3 regions of the Bradyrhizobium sp. LTSP857 genome follow, and region 3 is predicted to be linked to each of the others. Evidence: predicted binding sites of a transcription regulator. Region 3 holds the regulator's gene; each other region holds the start of a gene.
What was found. The regulator PhoB, encoded in region 3, activates phosphate uptake and scavenging genes when phosphate is short. The targets are predictions, from matches to a motif close to TGTCATNNANCTGTCAT.

Region 1 (5,466 bases), on a different contig from region 3:
CGACCGCAAGCGCGCCCAGGATCAGGGCGCGGTGGGAAATCGACTTGTCCCCGGGCACCCGCACCTTCCCGGTCAGGGGGCCGCTTGAGCGCGACTGAAGCGGCGTCGGCTGGTCGGAATGAGTCAAGATTGTGTCCTTGGATGTGCCCTGGAGGCTCGGGCGCACGTACCACATGGCCTCCCCGCAGTCACCGGCATGTCTTTCTCCCGTAATGCGCTATTGACAGCGGCGCGCCAACTAGCCAAGTGAAACACCGCTTTTCAGACATCCCAGGATTCCTCTGCCGTGGCCAAGTCCGAACTCGGAACCAAACGCATTTGCCCAACTACGGGCAAGAAGTTCTATGACCTCAACAAGACTCCGGTGATCTCGCCCTATACCGGTGAAGTCGTGCCGATCGCGCCCGTGGCGCCCGCGCGCGCAACCCGCGGCGCCGAACCCCGGCACGCGCCGGCGGCCGCCGACACCACGCCGGAGCCGGCCGAGGTCGAAGAGGTCTCGCTCGAGGAGGCCGATGCCGAGGAGAACACCGGCAAGGTCAAGGCCGTCGTGCCCGAATCGGAGGACGATATCGAGGTCGACGAGACCATCGACGACGACGATGATGACGATTCGACCTTCATTGCCGACGAAGAAGAGGGTGATGAGGACGTGACCGACATCATTGGTGACGTCGGAGGCGACGAAGAGACTTGAGATAAGCCCAGAACTGTGGTTCTGGGTCTCACCCGACGCGTCGCCCAAGGCGCGCCGGACGGTTAAGGGGCCATAGCTCAGCTGGGAGAGCGCTTGCATGGCATGCAAGAGGTCGGCGGTTCGATCCCGCCTGGCTCCACCAGCCTTCGCGAAGCGAAGGCTGGTGCACCGAAGCCCGCAGGGCGAAGGTGCGCTTCGACGAGTTCCCCTACTCCCCGATCACCGCATTGAGCCGGTCGCGCAGCGCGACGATTTCGTCTTTCATCGCCACCAGCTCCGACACCGAGCAGTCCGACGCCGCCAGGATCGACTGCGGCACGGCGCGCGCTTTTTCCTTCAGCGCGTGGCCCTGGGACGTCAGCGCGATCAGCACCTGGCGTTCGTCCTCGCTGCTACGGGTGCGCTTGACCAGATGGGCGGCCTCCAGACGCTTGAGCAGCGGCGTCAGCGTGCCCGAATCGAGAAACAGCTTTTCGCCGATGTCCTTCAACGGCACGTCGTCTCGCTCCCACAGCACCAGCATCACCAGATATTGCGGATAGGTCAGGCCGAGCCGATCGAGCAGCGGCTTGTAGACGCGGTTGAAGGCGTGCGCGGCCGAATAGACCGCAAAGCAGATCTGGTTGTCGAGCCGCTGCGGATCCAGCGCGGATTGTTTTCGAGCCATGTTCGATCCCGTGAGATTCGTCTTGTCATTCTGGGCCCTGGCAGGCGCCCATTCAATTGCGAACAATTAAATGTGAGGCATGCAAATTTCAATTGCGCGCAATCTAATTGCCTGCGATATAGAACGCACCCCAACCGGAACCCAGGGAGACGAAAATGTCCGTGAATGTCCTCTACAAGACCAGCGCAAAAGCCACCGGCGGCCGCGACGGCCATGCCGCAACCCTCGACGGCGCGCTCGACGTCAAGCTCACCACGCCGAAGGAGCTCGGTGGCGGAGGCGGCGCCGGCAACAATCCCGAACAGCTGTTTGCGGCCGGCTATGCCGCCTGCTTCATCGGCGCGATGAAGTTCGTCGCCTCCCAGGGCGGCCCGAAGGTCCCGGCTGACGCCTCCGTCACCTCGACCGTCGGCATCGGCCCGCGCGCGGCCGGCGGCTTTGGCCTCGACATCGATCTCGCCGTCTCGCTGCCGGGCCTTGCCCGCGCGGAAGCCGAGGCGCTGGTCGAGAAGGCCCACCAGGTGTGCCCGTACTCCAACGCGACGCGCGGCAATGTCGACGTCCGCCTGACGGTCGTCTGATCGAAGATGCGGATAGGCTGGCCCGGGATCCCGCTCGGGCCGGCCGCTTCCGTTTGATTTGCCACGCGGCGACAGCCCGCCTGCATGACGCCCTACGCAAGAAGCCATTGCTGGCTCAAACGAACCTCGCTAGGCCTGTGATCAATATCGACACAGAGGAAGCGAAGGCATGACTGAAGCTGCCACAGGCGCAATGAGCGGACTGCGCGTCATCGACCTCACGCGCGTGCTCGGCGGTCCCTACTGCACCCAGATCCTCGCCGACCATGGCGCCGACGTGATCAAGGTCGAGCCGCCCGCGGGTGACGAGGTACGCGACTGGGGCCCTCCCTTCCATGAGGAAGACGCGGCCTATTTCGTCGGCATCAACCGCAACAAGCGCTCGATCGGCCTCGACCTCGCCTCCGAGGGCGGCCGAACCGTGCTGCTCAAGATGCTGGAGACGGCCGACGTCCTGATCGAGAATTTCAAGCCGGGCACGCTGGAGAAATGGGGCATCGGCAACGACGTGCTGAGCAAGAAATTCCCGCGCCTAGTGCATTGCCGGATCTGCGGCTTCGGCGCCGACGGTCCGCGCGGCGGCAATCCCGGCTATGACGCCATCATCCAGGCCATGACCGGCATGATCGCGGCGACCGGTTCGCCAGAGAGCGGGCCGATGCGGATCGGCGTGCCGCTGGTCGACATCGGCACAGGGCTCTATGCGGCGATCGGCATCCTGATGGCGCTGTCGGAGCGGCAACGCTCGGGCCAGGGCCAGTTCCTGGAGACGACACTGTACGAGACCGGCCTCGCCATCATGCATCCGCACACCGCGAACTATTTCATGCATGGCAAGCCGCCCGGCCTGACCGGCAACGAGCATCCCAATCTCGTGCCTTACGCGATCTTCCCGACCAAGACCGACAACATCTTCATCGGCGTCGGCAATGACGGCACCTTCCGCAAGCTCGCCAAAGAGATCGGCAAGCCCGAGCTCGGCACCGATCCGCGCTTTGCCCGCAACAAGGACCGCATCGCCAATCGCGAGGCGCTGCGTGCCGAGCTTGCCGCCGTGTTCAGCCAGCACGAGGCCGAGCCGCTGTGCAACCGCCTGCTTGCCGCCGGCCTGCCCGCAGGTCCTGTGCAGAAGATCGACCAGGCGTTGACCAACCCGCACACGATCGCCCGCGGCGATATCATCGAGAAGGACTGGTACAAGGGCGTGGCGTCGCCGATCCGGCTCGATCGCAGCAAACCGAGCTTGCGCCGCCTGCCGCCGAAATTCAGCCAGCACGCCCGGGAGGTGCTGGGCGAGTTCGGCTACTCCAAGGCCGAGATCGACGCGATGGTCGAGAAGGGCACGGTCTGCGGGCCCGAGCGCAAGCGCTAGGCCCCTCGCCCCCGCATCCAACGAGCGATGCCGCACTGCGGCGCGGGCACCTGTGTGCACCGCGAACGGATGAGGCTGCTCGCGACGCGTTCGCCTATTTGACAGCTTCCCTTTTCCCGCGCTTGCCGCTTTCGTTTCGGCCGCTTACACAGTCATGTGAACGTCATATGGCGCTGCTAGCGCAAGCGCTTGTTTATTGACGGCCAAGGGAGGTTTTTTTGATGGCTCTTCGACATTTTGGGGCGGCTGCCGCATTTGCAGTCACGGTTGGCATGGGTGTCTCGCCGGCCCTGGCTGTGACCGAAATCCAGTGGTGGCACGCGATGACCGGCGCCAACAACGACGTCATCGTCAAGCTCGCCACCGACTTCAACGCGTCGCAGAGCGACTACAAGGTCATCCCGACCTACAAGGGCAACTACCCCGACACGATGAACGCCGGCATCGCGGCCTTCCGCGCCGGCAACGCCCCGCACATCATGCAGGTGTTCGAAGTCGGCACCGCGACCATGATGGCCGCGACCGGCGCGGTGAAGCCCGTCTACAAGCTGATGGCCGACGCCGGCGAGAAATTCGATCCGAAGAACTATCTGTCCGCGATCACCGGTTACTACTCGACCTCGAAGGGCGAGATGCTGTCGTTCCCCTTCAACTCGTCGTCGACCGTGATGTGGGTCAATCTCGATGAGCTGAAGAAGGCCAATCTCGAGGTCCCGAAGACCTGGCCCGAAACATTCGAGGCCGCCAAGAAGCTCCACGACAACGGCCATCCGACTTGCGGCTTCTCCGGCTCCTGGGTCACCTGGGTCAATCTCGAGCAGCTCTCCGCCTGGCACAACGTGCCGCTCGCCAGCAAGGCCAACGGCCTCGACGGCTTCGACACCGTGCTCGAGTTCAACGGACCGCTCCAGCTCAAGCATCTCGAGAAGCTGGTCGAGCTGCAGAAGGACAAGACCTACGACTACGCCGGCCGCACCAACACCGGCGAAGGCCGCTTCACCTCGGGCGAGTGCGCGATCTACCTGACCTCGTCGGCCTTCTTCGGCAACGTCAAGGCGCAGGCCAAGTTCAACTTCTCCGCCGTGCCGATGCCGTATTATCCGGACGTCAAGGGCGCGCCGCAGAACTCGATCATCGGCGGCGCTTCGCTCTGGGTCATGGGCGGCAAGTCGGCCGACGAATACAAGGGCGTCGCAAAATTCCTGACCTTCCTCTCGGACACCGATCGCCAAGTCTATATCCACAAGGCCTCGGGCTATCTGCCGATCACCAAGGCAGCCTATGCCAAGGCGAAGGAGGAAGGCTTCTACAAGGACCAGCCTTATCTCGAGACCCCGCTGCTCGAGCTGACCAACAAGGAGCCGACCGAGAATTCACGCGGTCTGCGCCTCGGCAACATGGTTCAGCTGCGTGACGTCTGGTCGGAAGAGATCGAGCAGGCGCTGGCCGGCAAGAAGACCGCCAAGCAGGCGCTGGATACGGCTGTCGAGCGCGGCAACACGATGCTGCGTCAGTTCGAAAAGACCGCTGTGAAGTGAGGCGATGAGCGGCAGGCCGCGATCCGGCCTGCCGCTCTGCTGACATCATGCAAAAGCAAGCCATTTTCCAAGCAAAGCTGTTGCCCTACGCACTGGTTGCCCCGCAACTCGCGATCGTCCTGATATTTTTCTACTGGCCCGCCGCGCAGGCGGTGATCCAGTCCTTCCTGCTTCAGGATGCCTTCGGTCTCTCAACGAGCTTCATCTGGTTTGATAATTACATCGAGCTGTTCCAGGACCCCGCCTATTACGAGGCCATCGTCCGGACCTTCTTCTTCTCGTTCGCGATCGCCGTCTCGTCGCTATCCTTCGCGCTCTTGCTCGCCGTGATGGCGGACAAGCCGCTGCGCGGCTCGATGCTCTACCGCACACTGCTGATCTGGCCCTATGCGGTCGCGCCGCCCGTCGTCGGCGTGCTCTGGATCTTCATGCTCCATCCCTCGCTCGGCGTGCTCGCGCGTTATTTGCGCGCCGCGGGCGTCGACTGGAATCCGCTGCTCGACGGCGACCAGGCGGCTGCACTGATCATTCTCGCCGCCGCCTGGAAGCAGATCTCCTATAATTTCCTGTTCTTCCTCGCCGGCCTGCAAGCCATCCCCAGAAGCGTGTTC
Region 2 (5,466 bases), on a different contig from region 3:
GCGGCGAGGATTCCTTGAGCGACTTTCCACGGCCAGACAGACTCGGATTTGTCATGAAGTAGTTGTGGACGTTGAAAGGCTCCTCGCCCTTCGCGGTCTTCATACGCGTTGAGGACCCGTCCGGCAACAATTGCCAGCTCTGCTCATTGTCCTTCAGGTTCGCGACCATGATCTGTTCGAGAACCTGCTGATGCACCGTGGGATTCTGTAGCGGACACAGCACCTCGACGCGGCGGTCGAGGTTGCGCGGCATCATGTCGGCCGACGAGATATACACAGCCGCTTTGGCGCTCGGCAGGCCCTGGCCCATGCCGAAGCAGTAGATTCGGCCGTGCTCCAGGAAGCGCCCGATGATCGATTTGACGCGGATGTTCTCCGACAGGCCGGGAATGCCGGGCCGCAGGCAGCAGATGCCGCGCACCACGAGCTCGATCTGGACGCCGGCTTGGGAGGCTTCGTAGAGCGCGTCGATGATGTCAGGATCGACCAGCGCATTCATCTTCATCCAGACCGCGCCGGGCTTGCCGTGACGGGCGTGTTCGGTCTCGCCCTGGATGTGCTGGATCATGCGCTTGCGCAGCGTCAGCGGAGATACCGCCATTTTTTCCAGATCGCTCGGCGCCGCATAGCCGGTGATGAAGTTGAACACGCGCGCGGCATCGCGGCCGATGGTCGGTTCCGAGGTGAAGTAGGAGAGGTCGGTGTAGATGCGCGCGGTCACGGGGTGATAATTGCCGGTGCCGGTGTGGACGTAGGTGGTGAGGCTGCCGCCCTCGCGGCGCACCACCATCGAGAGCTTTGCGTGGGTCTTCAGCTCGAGGAAACCGTAGACGACCTGGACGCCGGCGCGTTCGAGGTCGCGCGCCCAACGAATGTTGGCCTCTTCGTCAAAGCGCGCCTTCAATTCGATCAGTGCGGTGACCGACTTGCCGGCTTCGGCGGCTTCCGCAAGCGCGCGCACGATCGGCGAATTGTTGGAGGTGCGGTAGAGCGTCTGCTTGATCGCGACAACGTCGGGATCGCGCGTCGCCTGTTGGAGGAACTGCACCACCACGTCGAAGGATTCGTAAGGATGATGGACGACGAGGTCCTTCTGTCGGATCGCGGCAAAGATGTCGCCGCCATGCTCGCGCACGCGCTCGGGATGACGCGGCACATAAGGCGTGAATTCGAGATCGGGCCGGTCGAGCCGGGTCAGCTGCGAGAGCTCGTTCATGGCGAGCACGCCGTCGACCAGGAACACCTCGTCGTCGGCGGCCGAGAGCGCGTGCTGCACGAAGTTGCGCAGCTGCTCCGGCATCTTGGCGTCGATCTCGAGCCGGATCACCGACCCGCGGCGGCGCCGCTTCAGCGCGGTCTCGAACAGGCGGACGAGATCCTCGGCCTCTTCCTCGATTTCGAGCTCGGAGTCGCGGAGGACGCGGAAAGCGCCCTGGCCGTGGAGATTGTAGCCGGGGAACAGGCGGTTGATGAACAGGGCGGTCGCCTGTTCCAGCGAGATCAGGCGCACCACCTTGCCGTCGGCCGGCAGGCGGATGAAGCGGTCGATCTTGCCGGGCATGCGGATCAGCGCGTTCATCTGCTTGCCATCGACGGCGCGCGTGAGCTGGAGCGCGATGGTGAAGCCGAGGCTCGGAATGAACGGGAAGGGGTGGGCGGGATCGATCGCCAGCGGGGTCAGCAGCGGGAACACGTTGTTGAGGAAGTAGTCCTCGACCCAGGCCCGCTCAGTCTTGGTGACCTCCTTGCCGTCGACCAGCACGATGCCGACGCCGGAGAGCGTGCCGCGCAGATCGGCCCAGATCGCCTGCTGGTCGGAGGCAAGCTGCGACACGGTCTGGTTGATCAAGATGAGCTGCTCCGACGGCGTCAGGCCGTCGGGGCTGCGCTCGGCAATGCCCTCGCGCACCTGGGCCTTGATGCCGGCGACGCGGACCATGAAGAACTCGTCGAGGTTATTTGCTGAAATCGACAGGAATCGCACCCGCTCCAGCACGGGGTGGTTGGGATTGACCGATTCCTCCAGGACGCGCCGGTTGAAATGCAGCCAGGACAGCTCGCGATTGATGAACCGTTCGGGGCTCGACGCGATCGCCGGCAGGCCCTCGGCCTCCGCGGCTTTTTCTTTAATTTCAACAGTTTGCGCAGAGTCCATCAGAATCCGGTCCATCCTGTCTCGCCTTAACTTGCGACTTCTGCGCAAAACCGGCGAGAGCATGTGTGAGTGCGATGACGTTTCGATGACATTGATGTTCCGCCGCCCCACCGCGTCAAGCGGCCTGAGGGCCGAGCGTCCATATCAGCTGTCGCGCAGCAGTTCAGCGGCCAGTGCCCGGGTCACCGGTCGGCCCAGCCTGAGGGCCTCGCTGTCGAGCAGTTCCACAGCCCGGCGGGCAGCCGCCGAGGACCGCTCCAGGCGGGTGGCGAGGTAGCTGACGACGCTCTCATCGACGTAGAGCTGGCGGTCGGCGCAGAATTTGACGATCAGGCCGCGGAACAGCTGGTCGTCCGGCGGCAGCAGCGAGATCACAGGGATCGTCCGAAGCCGCGAGCGCAGGTCGCGGAGCTCGACGTCCAGCGCCGCCGGCACCTCGCGCCCGGTGAAGAGCACATAGGCGCCGTCCTCACGTGCAAGGTTCATCAGGTGGAAGAGCGCGCGCTCGTCAAAATCGTTCGCCTTGAGATCCTCGACCACCAGCGCGCCGGTGGCGAGCGCGCCCGGGACGGAAGCAGGGGTCAGCGCATTGGCCGTGGTGGAACGGGCGCCGGAATCCTCGGCCCAGATCGCGGCGAGATGGCTCTTGCCGCTGCCCTCGGGGCCGGCGAGCCACATGATCCGATTCGGCCATTCCGGCCAGCCGTCGATCAAAGCGAGGCCGGCGGCGTTGGCGGGGCCTTCGAGGAAATTGTCCCGGCTCAGGCTTTCCGCATGCGGAAGCGAAAACGCCAATTGTCGGGGATGAACGCGGCCTGACACGCTTGCTGTGCTCCGTGCCGGCGCGCCGGCTTCGCTTGAAAGATTCGACTTCATCGGGTGGGAGTTGGCCTTTTGCGGGGCCGCATCCCGGCTCATTTGGCGTCGATCGTGCTCATGTGCCGCAGCCACTCGACGAGATAGAGCGACACCGAGGAGAGCGTGAAGACCGTGACCAAGCCCATCAGGATGATATCATAGGGCGCCGGCTTGAAGCCGAAGGCAAGCGCGGCCAGCACCAGCGCCGCATACGCCACCTGGGCTGCGGTGTTGAGCTTGGATACTTTCGACGGCTTCATCTCGACCGGCTTGTCGAACAACCAGGATACGATCACCGCAGTGACGATCATGATGTCGCGGGACACCACCAGGATCACGATCCAGCGCGGGATGTCACCCCAGATGCCGAGCGCCAGGTAGATCGAGACCAGCAGCGCCTTGTCGGCGAGCGGGTCGAGCAGGGCGCCGAGCTCGCTCGTCATGTTGAAGCGCTTGGCCAGGAAACCGTCGACGGCATCGCTGATGCCTGCGATCAGGAAGACGGCGAACGCCACCTCCATTTGGCTCGACACGATGGCCCAGACGATGATTGGGACCAGCATGATGCGGCCCAACGTAATGATATTCGGAATACTCACGCGGCGCTTCCCGGCACCCGGCCTGACCTCGAATCCGGCCCGTTTGGAGGCTGAACCCGTTGATATCTACATAGTATCGCGCCGAGCGCCATGCGAGCCATTGCGCGTCCCCGGAATTCGACGTAACCAGCCGCAAACCCACTGGAAATCGGGCATGACCGACCGCAAAAACGGCCTCACTTACGCCGATTCAGGCGTCGACATCGATGCGGGCAACCGCTTGGTCGACCTGATCAAGCCGATGGTGCGCGCCACTGCGCGCCCCGGGGCCGACGCCGAGATCGGTGGCTTCGGCGGCCTCTTCGATCTCAAGGCGGCCGGCTTCAAGGATCCCATCCTGGTCGCCGCCACCGACGGCGTCGGCACCAAGGTCAAGATCGCGATTGAAACCGGCATTCATGGCGGGATCGGCATCGACCTCGTCGCCATGAGCGTCAACGACCTCGTGGTGCAGGGTGCCGAGCCGCTGTTCTTCCTCGACTATTTCGCCTGCGGCAAGCTCGACCCGGAGGCGACGGCTGCGATCGTTGCCGGCGTCGCCGAGGGCTGCCGCGAGTCCGGTTGCGCCCTGATCGGCGGCGAGACCGCCGAAATGCCCGGCCTCTACAAGGATGGCGACTATGATCTCGGCGGCTTCGCGGTCGGCGCGGCAGAACGCGGTACGCTGTTGCCGCGAAAGGACATCACCGTTGGCGACGCCGTGATCGGGCTGGCCTCCTCAGGCCTGCACTCGAACGGTTTTTCGCTTGTGCGCAAGATCGTCGAGCAATCCGGCCTCGGCTTCGAGGCTCAGGCGCCGTTCTCGCCGGTCATGACGCTCGGCGGCGCGCTGCTGACGCCGACCCGGCTCTACGTCAAATCCTGCCTGCGCGCGATCCGCGAGACCGGCGCTGTGAAAGGGCTTGCCCACATCACCGGCGGCGGCTTCACCGACAACATTCCACGCGTGCTGCCAGAACATCTCGGCGTCGGCATCGATCTGGCGCGCCTGCCGGTGCTGCCGGTGTTCAAATGGCTGGCCGTGCAAGCCGGCATCGCCGAGCTCGAAATGCTGCGCACCTTCAACTGCGGCATCGGCATGATCGCGATCGTCGAGCCGGACAAGGTCGACGAGGTTGTGCAGGTCTTCACCGAAGCCGGCGAGACGGTGGCGCAGCTGGGCACCGTGATCCCGGCCGAGGGCGGACATCGCGTCGTCTATAACGGCCATCTCGATCTGGCGCTGTGATGAGACGGCGCGTCGCCATCCTGATATCGGGGCGGGGCTCCAACATGAGCGCGCTGATCAGGGCCGCGGCCGCGCCGGATTTTCCGGCTGAGATTTCGCTCGTGATCTCGAACAAGGCCGATGCGCTCGGGCTGGAGCGGGCCAAGGCGAGCGGCGTGACAACGCTGGTGATCGAGAGCAAGCCGTTCGGCAAGGACCGCGCCGGCTTCGAGGCGGTGCTGCAAGCAGCCCTCGATCAGCACGGTATCGAGCTGATTTGCCTCGGCGGCTTCATGCGCCTGTTTACCGCTGAGTTCACCAGGTCCTGGTACGGGCGGATGCTCAACATCCATCCGTCGCTGCTGCCGTCGTTCCCCGGCCTCGACCCGCACGGTCAGGCCTTGCGCGCCGGCGTTAAACTGTCCGGCGCGACAGTGCACTTCGTCATTCCCGAGACCGATGCCGGCCCGATCGTGATGCAGGGCGCGGTCCCCGTCAGCGACCACGATACGGGCGAAACGCTGTCGGAGCGCATCCTCGAAGTCGAGCACCGCATCTACCCCGAAGCGCTGCGGCTGCTCGCGACCGGCAAGGTCAACATCGTGGGCGACGTCTGCAAGACAGCGGGAAGCGGGGCGTCAGAGAAT
Region 3 (5,466 bases):
ACAAGACGATGGCGAACCTGCCGGTCACCATCAACAACTTCGTGCAGAGCCCTTACGCCTACTGGAAGCAGTTGGCCTGGAGCGGGGCGCTGCTCATCACCCTGACCGTTCTTGCCCTGAATATTGGTGCGCGCATCCTTGGCGCCGAGAGGACCGCAAAATGAGTGATCTTTCCGTTTCGATGAGCGCGGCCGGCGGCCTGCCCCAGGCGCCGGTGCTGCCCGAGGCGCCCCCCAAGGTGACGGTGCGCAACCTCAACTTCTATTATGGCGAGCACCACGCGTTGAAGAACATCAACTTGACGCTCGGTGCCAACCGCGTCACGGCGTTCATCGGCCCGTCGGGCTGCGGCAAGTCGACCCTGCTGCGCATCTTCAACCGGATGTACGACCTCTATCCGGGTCAGCGCGTCACCGGTCAGCTCATGCTGGACCAGACCAACATTCTCGACCCCAAGCTCGACCTCAATCTGCTCCGCGCCCGCGTCGGCATGGTGTTCCAGAAGCCGACGCCGTTCCCGATGACGATCTATGAGAATATCGCCTTCGGTATCCGTCTCTATGAAAAGATATCGAAGTCCGAGATGGACGGCCGCGTCGAGAAGGCGCTGCGTGGCGGCGCGCTGTGGAACGAAGTCAAGGACAAGCTCAACGCGTCCGGCCTGTCGCTCTCCGGCGGCCAGCAGCAGCGCCTCTGCATCGCCCGCACCGTCGCGGTGCGGCCCGAGGTGATCCTGTTCGACGAGCCCTGCTCGGCACTCGACCCGATCTCGACCGCCAAGGTCGAGGAGCTGATCCAGGAATTGTCCGAGAGCTACACGATTGCGATCGTCACCCACAACATGCAGCAGGCGGCCCGCGTCTCCGACAAGACCGCCTTCATGTATCTCGGCGAGCTGATCGAGTTCGACGACACCAGCAAGATCTTCACGTCGCCGACTGATCGGCGCACGCAGGATTACATCACCGGCCGGTTCGGCTGAGGAGACGGGACATGGGTTCTGAACATACCGCAAAGGCCTTCGACACCGACCTCCAGGAACTTACGCGCCTGGTTGCCGAGATGGGCGGGATTGCCGAGCGCATGATCGTCGATTCCGTCGACGCGCTGATCCGCCGCGACGTCGCGCTCGGCCAGCGCGTCGTCATCACCGACGTTGAGCTCGACGCGCTCCAGAAGCGCATCGAGGAGCGCGCGGTGCTCACCATCGCCCGCCGCCAGCCGATGGCGGTCGATCTGCGCGAGATCGTCGGCGCCATGCGCGTTGCGACCGATCTCGAGCGCATCGGCGACCTCGCCAAGAACATGGGCAAGCGCGTCGCGGCGCTGGAGACGGATTTTCATCCGCTCAAGCTGTTCCGCGGCCTCGAGCACATGACCGATCTGGTGCAGCAGCAGGTCAAGTCGGTGCTGGACGCCTATGCCGCGCATGATTTGCCGGCGGCGATGGCGGTGTGGAAGGGCGACGAGGAAGTCGACGCCATCTGCACCTCGCTGTTCCGCGAGCTCCTCACCTACATGATGGAAGATCCGCGCAACATTTCGTTCTGCATCCATTTGATGTTCTGCGCCAAGAACATCGAGCGGATCGGCGATCACGCCACCAACATCGCCGAGACCGTGTTCTACATGATCGAAGGTCAGGCGATGACCGACAAGCGCCCGAAGGGCGACATGACGACCTTCGCCACGACGGTCCCGAACACCTGAAGACTTAAGGAGCGACGACCCCATGGGCGCACGCATTATGGTTGTTGAAGACGAGGAAGCTCTCACCGAGCTCCTGCGCTACAACCTCGAAGGCGACGGCTATGACGTCGAGACGGTGATGCGCGGCGACGACGCCGACACCCGTCTCAAGGAGCACATCCCCGATCTGATCGTGCTCGACTGGATGCTGCCGGGCCTCTCCGGCATCGAGCTGTGCCGGCGGCTTCGTGCGCGGTCCGACACCAAGCAACTCCCGATCATCATGCTCACCGCGCGCGGCGAGGAGAGCGAGCGGGTGCGGGGACTGGCGACCGGCGCCGACGATTACATCGTCAAGCCGTTCTCGGTGCCCGAGCTGTTGGCGCGCGTGAAGGGTCTGCTGCGGCGCGCAAGCCCCGAGCGGCTCGCCACGGTGCTCGCTTTTGGCGACATCGAGCTCGACCGTGAAAAACGCCGCGTGGCGCGTTCGGGCCGTCCGATCGATCTCGGTCCGACCGAATATCGCCTGCTGGAGTTCTTCCTGGAGCATCCGGGCCGGGTGTTTTCGCGCGAGCAGCTGCTCGACAGCGTCTGGGGCCGCGACATCTATATCGACGAACGCACCGTCGACGTGCATATCGGCCGCCTGCGCAAGCTGCTCAATCTCGGCCGCGAGCAGGACCCGATCCGCACCGTGCGCGGTGCCGGTTATGCGCTGGACGATCGTTTTGCGAAGGCGGAGCAGGCGTAGGTTTCTGCGGTTAGTTTGTTAACCGCCGCGACCATCTCCGATGTCGTCCCGGCGAAGGCCGGGACCCATAACCACAGGGTGTGGTTTGGCGAAGACTCGGAGTCGCCCTCTCGCGCAATAACTGCGTTCTCGGAGTATGGGTCCCGGCCTTCGCCGGGACGACACTGAATTTGTTGCGCCGTCATCATGTGACGGCAGCCGTTAGCAACCAGCTAAATCGACTAACTCAGCGCGGACCCGGCTTCACCGGCGCACGGCGGCGATCCGACGCCGGCTGGTAGGCGACCCGCGAGTGCTGGGCGCAATAGGGCAGGCCGGAAAGCGCCTTGCCGCCGCAGAAGAAGAAATCCGGGCTCGAGGGATCTCCGACCGGCCAGTGGCAGGTTGCCTCGTTCAATTCAAGCAGCGACAGCCGCTGGCTCATCGGCACCACGTTGTCGTAGGTGACCGGTTCAGCCTCGACCTCGACCTCGAAGGCCTGCGCCAGCGCGGTGTTGCCGCGCGCAATCGGCCGGCTCACCCGCATCATGTGCTGCGCGGGACGCGCCTTGCGCGGCCGCGGAGCAGCCGACGACGGGCTCTTGGCGCGGCCCGACAGGCCAAGCCTGTGCACCTTGCCGATCACGGCGTTGCGGGTCACGTTGCCGAGCTCGGCCGCGATCTGGCTGGCCGACAATCCGGCCTCCCAGAGCTTTTTCAACTGCTCGACGCGATCGTCCGACCAAGTCAAAACCGTCATTGCACCCTTTCCTTCGCCGCGCGCCAGCCATCCTGGGGCGCACAACGAATGCTAAGTCTCGAAAAACCCGTGCCGTCAGAATCCCTTAAGGCTCGCCGGGCACGAAGACGCGCCCGAACGTTTACGCCGGTACAAGAGGACTTAGAGATCAGAACCGCTGCACGAGATGTCGTATCTGACAAACCAAACGCTACAATATGGCGTGACTCACGCGCAAGAGTCCGCCGACTCGCTTCCACATGTTCCGTGGCCAAAATCCGCAAATTCGGCACCGCAAGACTACGGATTCAGCGTTTCGCGAGGCTTTCCCGGCGGCATTGACACCCGTGGTGCCAAGCATAAGATAGTGACGCGTGCCGCCCTTAAAAGGCGGCACGTTTCGTTTTCCGGACCAAATGACGCGCTGCGCAACGCGCGTTCAGGCCGTCTGAAACATCCAAGAGAGCGTCATGACCAACAGCGCCGCGCCGCATTTGCTCCCCGTTTTCGCCAGGGCCGACATCGGTTTTGAGCGTGGCGAGGGCTCTTGGCTGATCGCGACCAATGGCGATCGCTATCTCGATTTCACCTCGGGCGTGGCGGTGAATGCGCTCGGCCATGCCCATCCCGCGCTGGTCAAGGCGTTGCAGGAGCAGGCCACCAAGCTCTGGCACATGTCGAACCTGTTCCAGAGCCCGGACGGCGAGCGGCTGGCCGCGCGTCTCTGCAATGAGAGCTTTGCGGACTTCGTATTCTTCTGCAATTCCGGCGCCGAGGCGCTGGAATGCGTGATCAAGCTGGTCCGCCACCATCATGCCGCCAAGGGCCATCCCGAGCGCTATCGCATGATCACCTTCGAGGGCGCCTTCCATGGCCGCACGCTGGCAACGCTGGCGGCGACGGGCTCGGCAAAATATCTCGAAGGGTTCGGCCCGCCGATGGACGGTTTCGACCAGGTCCCGCATGGCGACCTCGACGCCGTGAAGAAGGCGATCGGCCCGCAGACCGCCGGCATCCTGATCGAGCCGCTCCAGGGCGAGGGTGGCGTGCGCTCGGCGCCGCCGGCATTCTATCGCGCGTTGCGCCAGCTCTGTGACGAGAAGGGCCTGTTGCTGGCGTTCGACGAGGTGCAGACCGGGATGGGCCGGACCGGTGATCTGTTTGCGCATCGCCGTTTCGGCATCACGCCGGACGTGATGTCGCTGGCCAAGGCGCTCGGCGGCGGTTTTCCGATCGGTGCCTGCCTTGCGACCGCGGAAGCGGCCTCCGGCATGACGCCCGGCTCGCACGGTTCGACCTTCGGCGGCAATCCGCTCGCAGTCTCCGCGGCAAACGCGGTGCTCGACGTCATGCTCAAGCCCGGCTTCTTCGATCACGTGCAGAAGATGTCACTGCTGCTCAAGCAGAAACTCGCCTCCGTGATCGATCGTCATCCCGATGTCGTCAGCGAAGTGCGCGGCGAGGGGCTTCTGATCGGCATCAAGGCCGTGGTGCCCTCGGGCGATCTGGTTGCGGCATTGCGCGACGAAAAGCTGCTCACCGTCGGCGCCGGCGACAACGTCGTGCGCTTCCTGCCGCCCTTGATCGTGACCGAAGCGGAGATCGAGGACGGCGTTTCGCGGCTTGAACGCGCCTGCGCCGCGATCTCGGCCAGTCAGAGCAAGCGGGCGGCAGGCTGATGAGCAAGACGCCAAAACACTTCCTCGACATCGATGAGCTCCCGTTGTCGGAGCTCAAGAGCATGCTCGCCGCCTCTTCCGCCATGAAGGCGAAGCAGAAGGCGCATCAGCCGGTCAAGCCGCTCGAAGGCAAGACGCTGGCGATGATCTTCGAGCGTCCGTCGACGCGGACGCGGGTGTCGTTCGACGTCGCCATGCGCCAGCTCGGCGGTGAGCCCATCATGCTCACCGGCGCGGAGATGCAGCTCGGCCGCGGCGAGACCATCGCCGACACCGCGCGCGTGCTGTCGCGCTATGTCGATGCCATCATGATCCGCATCCTGAACCACGACGCGCTGCTGGAGCTCGCGGCGAACGCCACCGTGCCCGTCATCAACGGCCTGACGCGGCGCTCGCATCCCTGTCAGGTGATGGCCGACCTCATGACTTATGAGGAACATCGCGGCTCGATCGAAGGCAAGACCGTGGCCTGGACCGGTGACGACAACAACGTTCTGGCGTCCTGGGCCCATGCGGCCGAACGTTTCAAATTCCAGCTCAATGTCGCGACGCCGCCGGAGCTCGCGCCGAAAAAAGTGATGCGCGACTGGATCAAGGCCACCGGCGCGCCGATCGTGCTCGGCACCGAT

Region 1: a site for PhoB is predicted at 3,468-3,484, ahead of ugpB (sn-glycerol-3-phosphate ABC transporter substrate-binding protein UgpB). Genes of this name have one in related genera too.
Region 2: a site for PhoB is predicted at 2,230-2,246, ahead of UP06_RS02905 (RNA degradosome polyphosphate kinase). Genes of this name have one in related genera too.

What each region holds. Positions count from the first base shown of each region.
Region 1 covers NZ_JYMS01000027.1:409,259-414,724, reverse strand. The annotation lists gene aroA (3-phosphoshikimate 1-carboxyvinyltransferase) at 1-175, opposite strand, end outside; gene UP06_RS19435 (TIGR02300 family protein) at 287-697, shown strand; tRNA gene UP06_RS19430 (tRNA-Ala) at 764-839, shown strand; gene UP06_RS19425 (MarR family winged helix-turn-helix transcriptional regulator) at 906-1,364, opposite strand; gene UP06_RS19420 (organic hydroperoxide resistance protein) at 1,520-1,945, shown strand; gene UP06_RS19415 (CaiB/BaiF CoA transferase family protein) at 2,115-3,317, shown strand; gene ugpB (sn-glycerol-3-phosphate ABC transporter substrate-binding protein UgpB) at 3,539-4,855, shown strand; gene ugpA (sn-glycerol-3-phosphate ABC transporter permease UgpA) at 4,903-5,466, shown strand, end outside.
Region 2 covers NZ_JYMS01000007.1:288,630-294,095, reverse strand. The annotation lists gene UP06_RS02905 (RNA degradosome polyphosphate kinase) at 1-2,155, opposite strand, end outside; gene UP06_RS02900 (P-loop NTPase family protein) at 2,300-2,977, opposite strand; gene UP06_RS02895 (CDP-alcohol phosphatidyltransferase family protein) at 3,070-3,612, opposite strand; gene purM (phosphoribosylformylglycinamidine cyclo-ligase) at 3,767-4,840, shown strand; gene purN (phosphoribosylglycinamide formyltransferase) at 4,840-5,466, shown strand, end outside.
Region 3 covers NZ_JYMS01000037.1:39,997-45,462, forward strand. The annotation lists gene pstA (phosphate ABC transporter permease PstA) at 1-164, shown strand, start outside; gene pstB (phosphate ABC transporter ATP-binding protein PstB) at 161-982, shown strand; gene phoU (phosphate signaling complex protein PhoU) at 994-1,710, shown strand; gene phoB (phosphate regulon transcriptional regulator PhoB) at 1,733-2,440, shown strand; gene UP06_RS23690 (GcrA family cell cycle regulator) at 2,667-3,179, opposite strand; gene UP06_RS23695 (aspartate aminotransferase family protein) at 3,629-4,837, shown strand; gene argF (ornithine carbamoyltransferase) at 4,837-5,466, shown strand, end outside.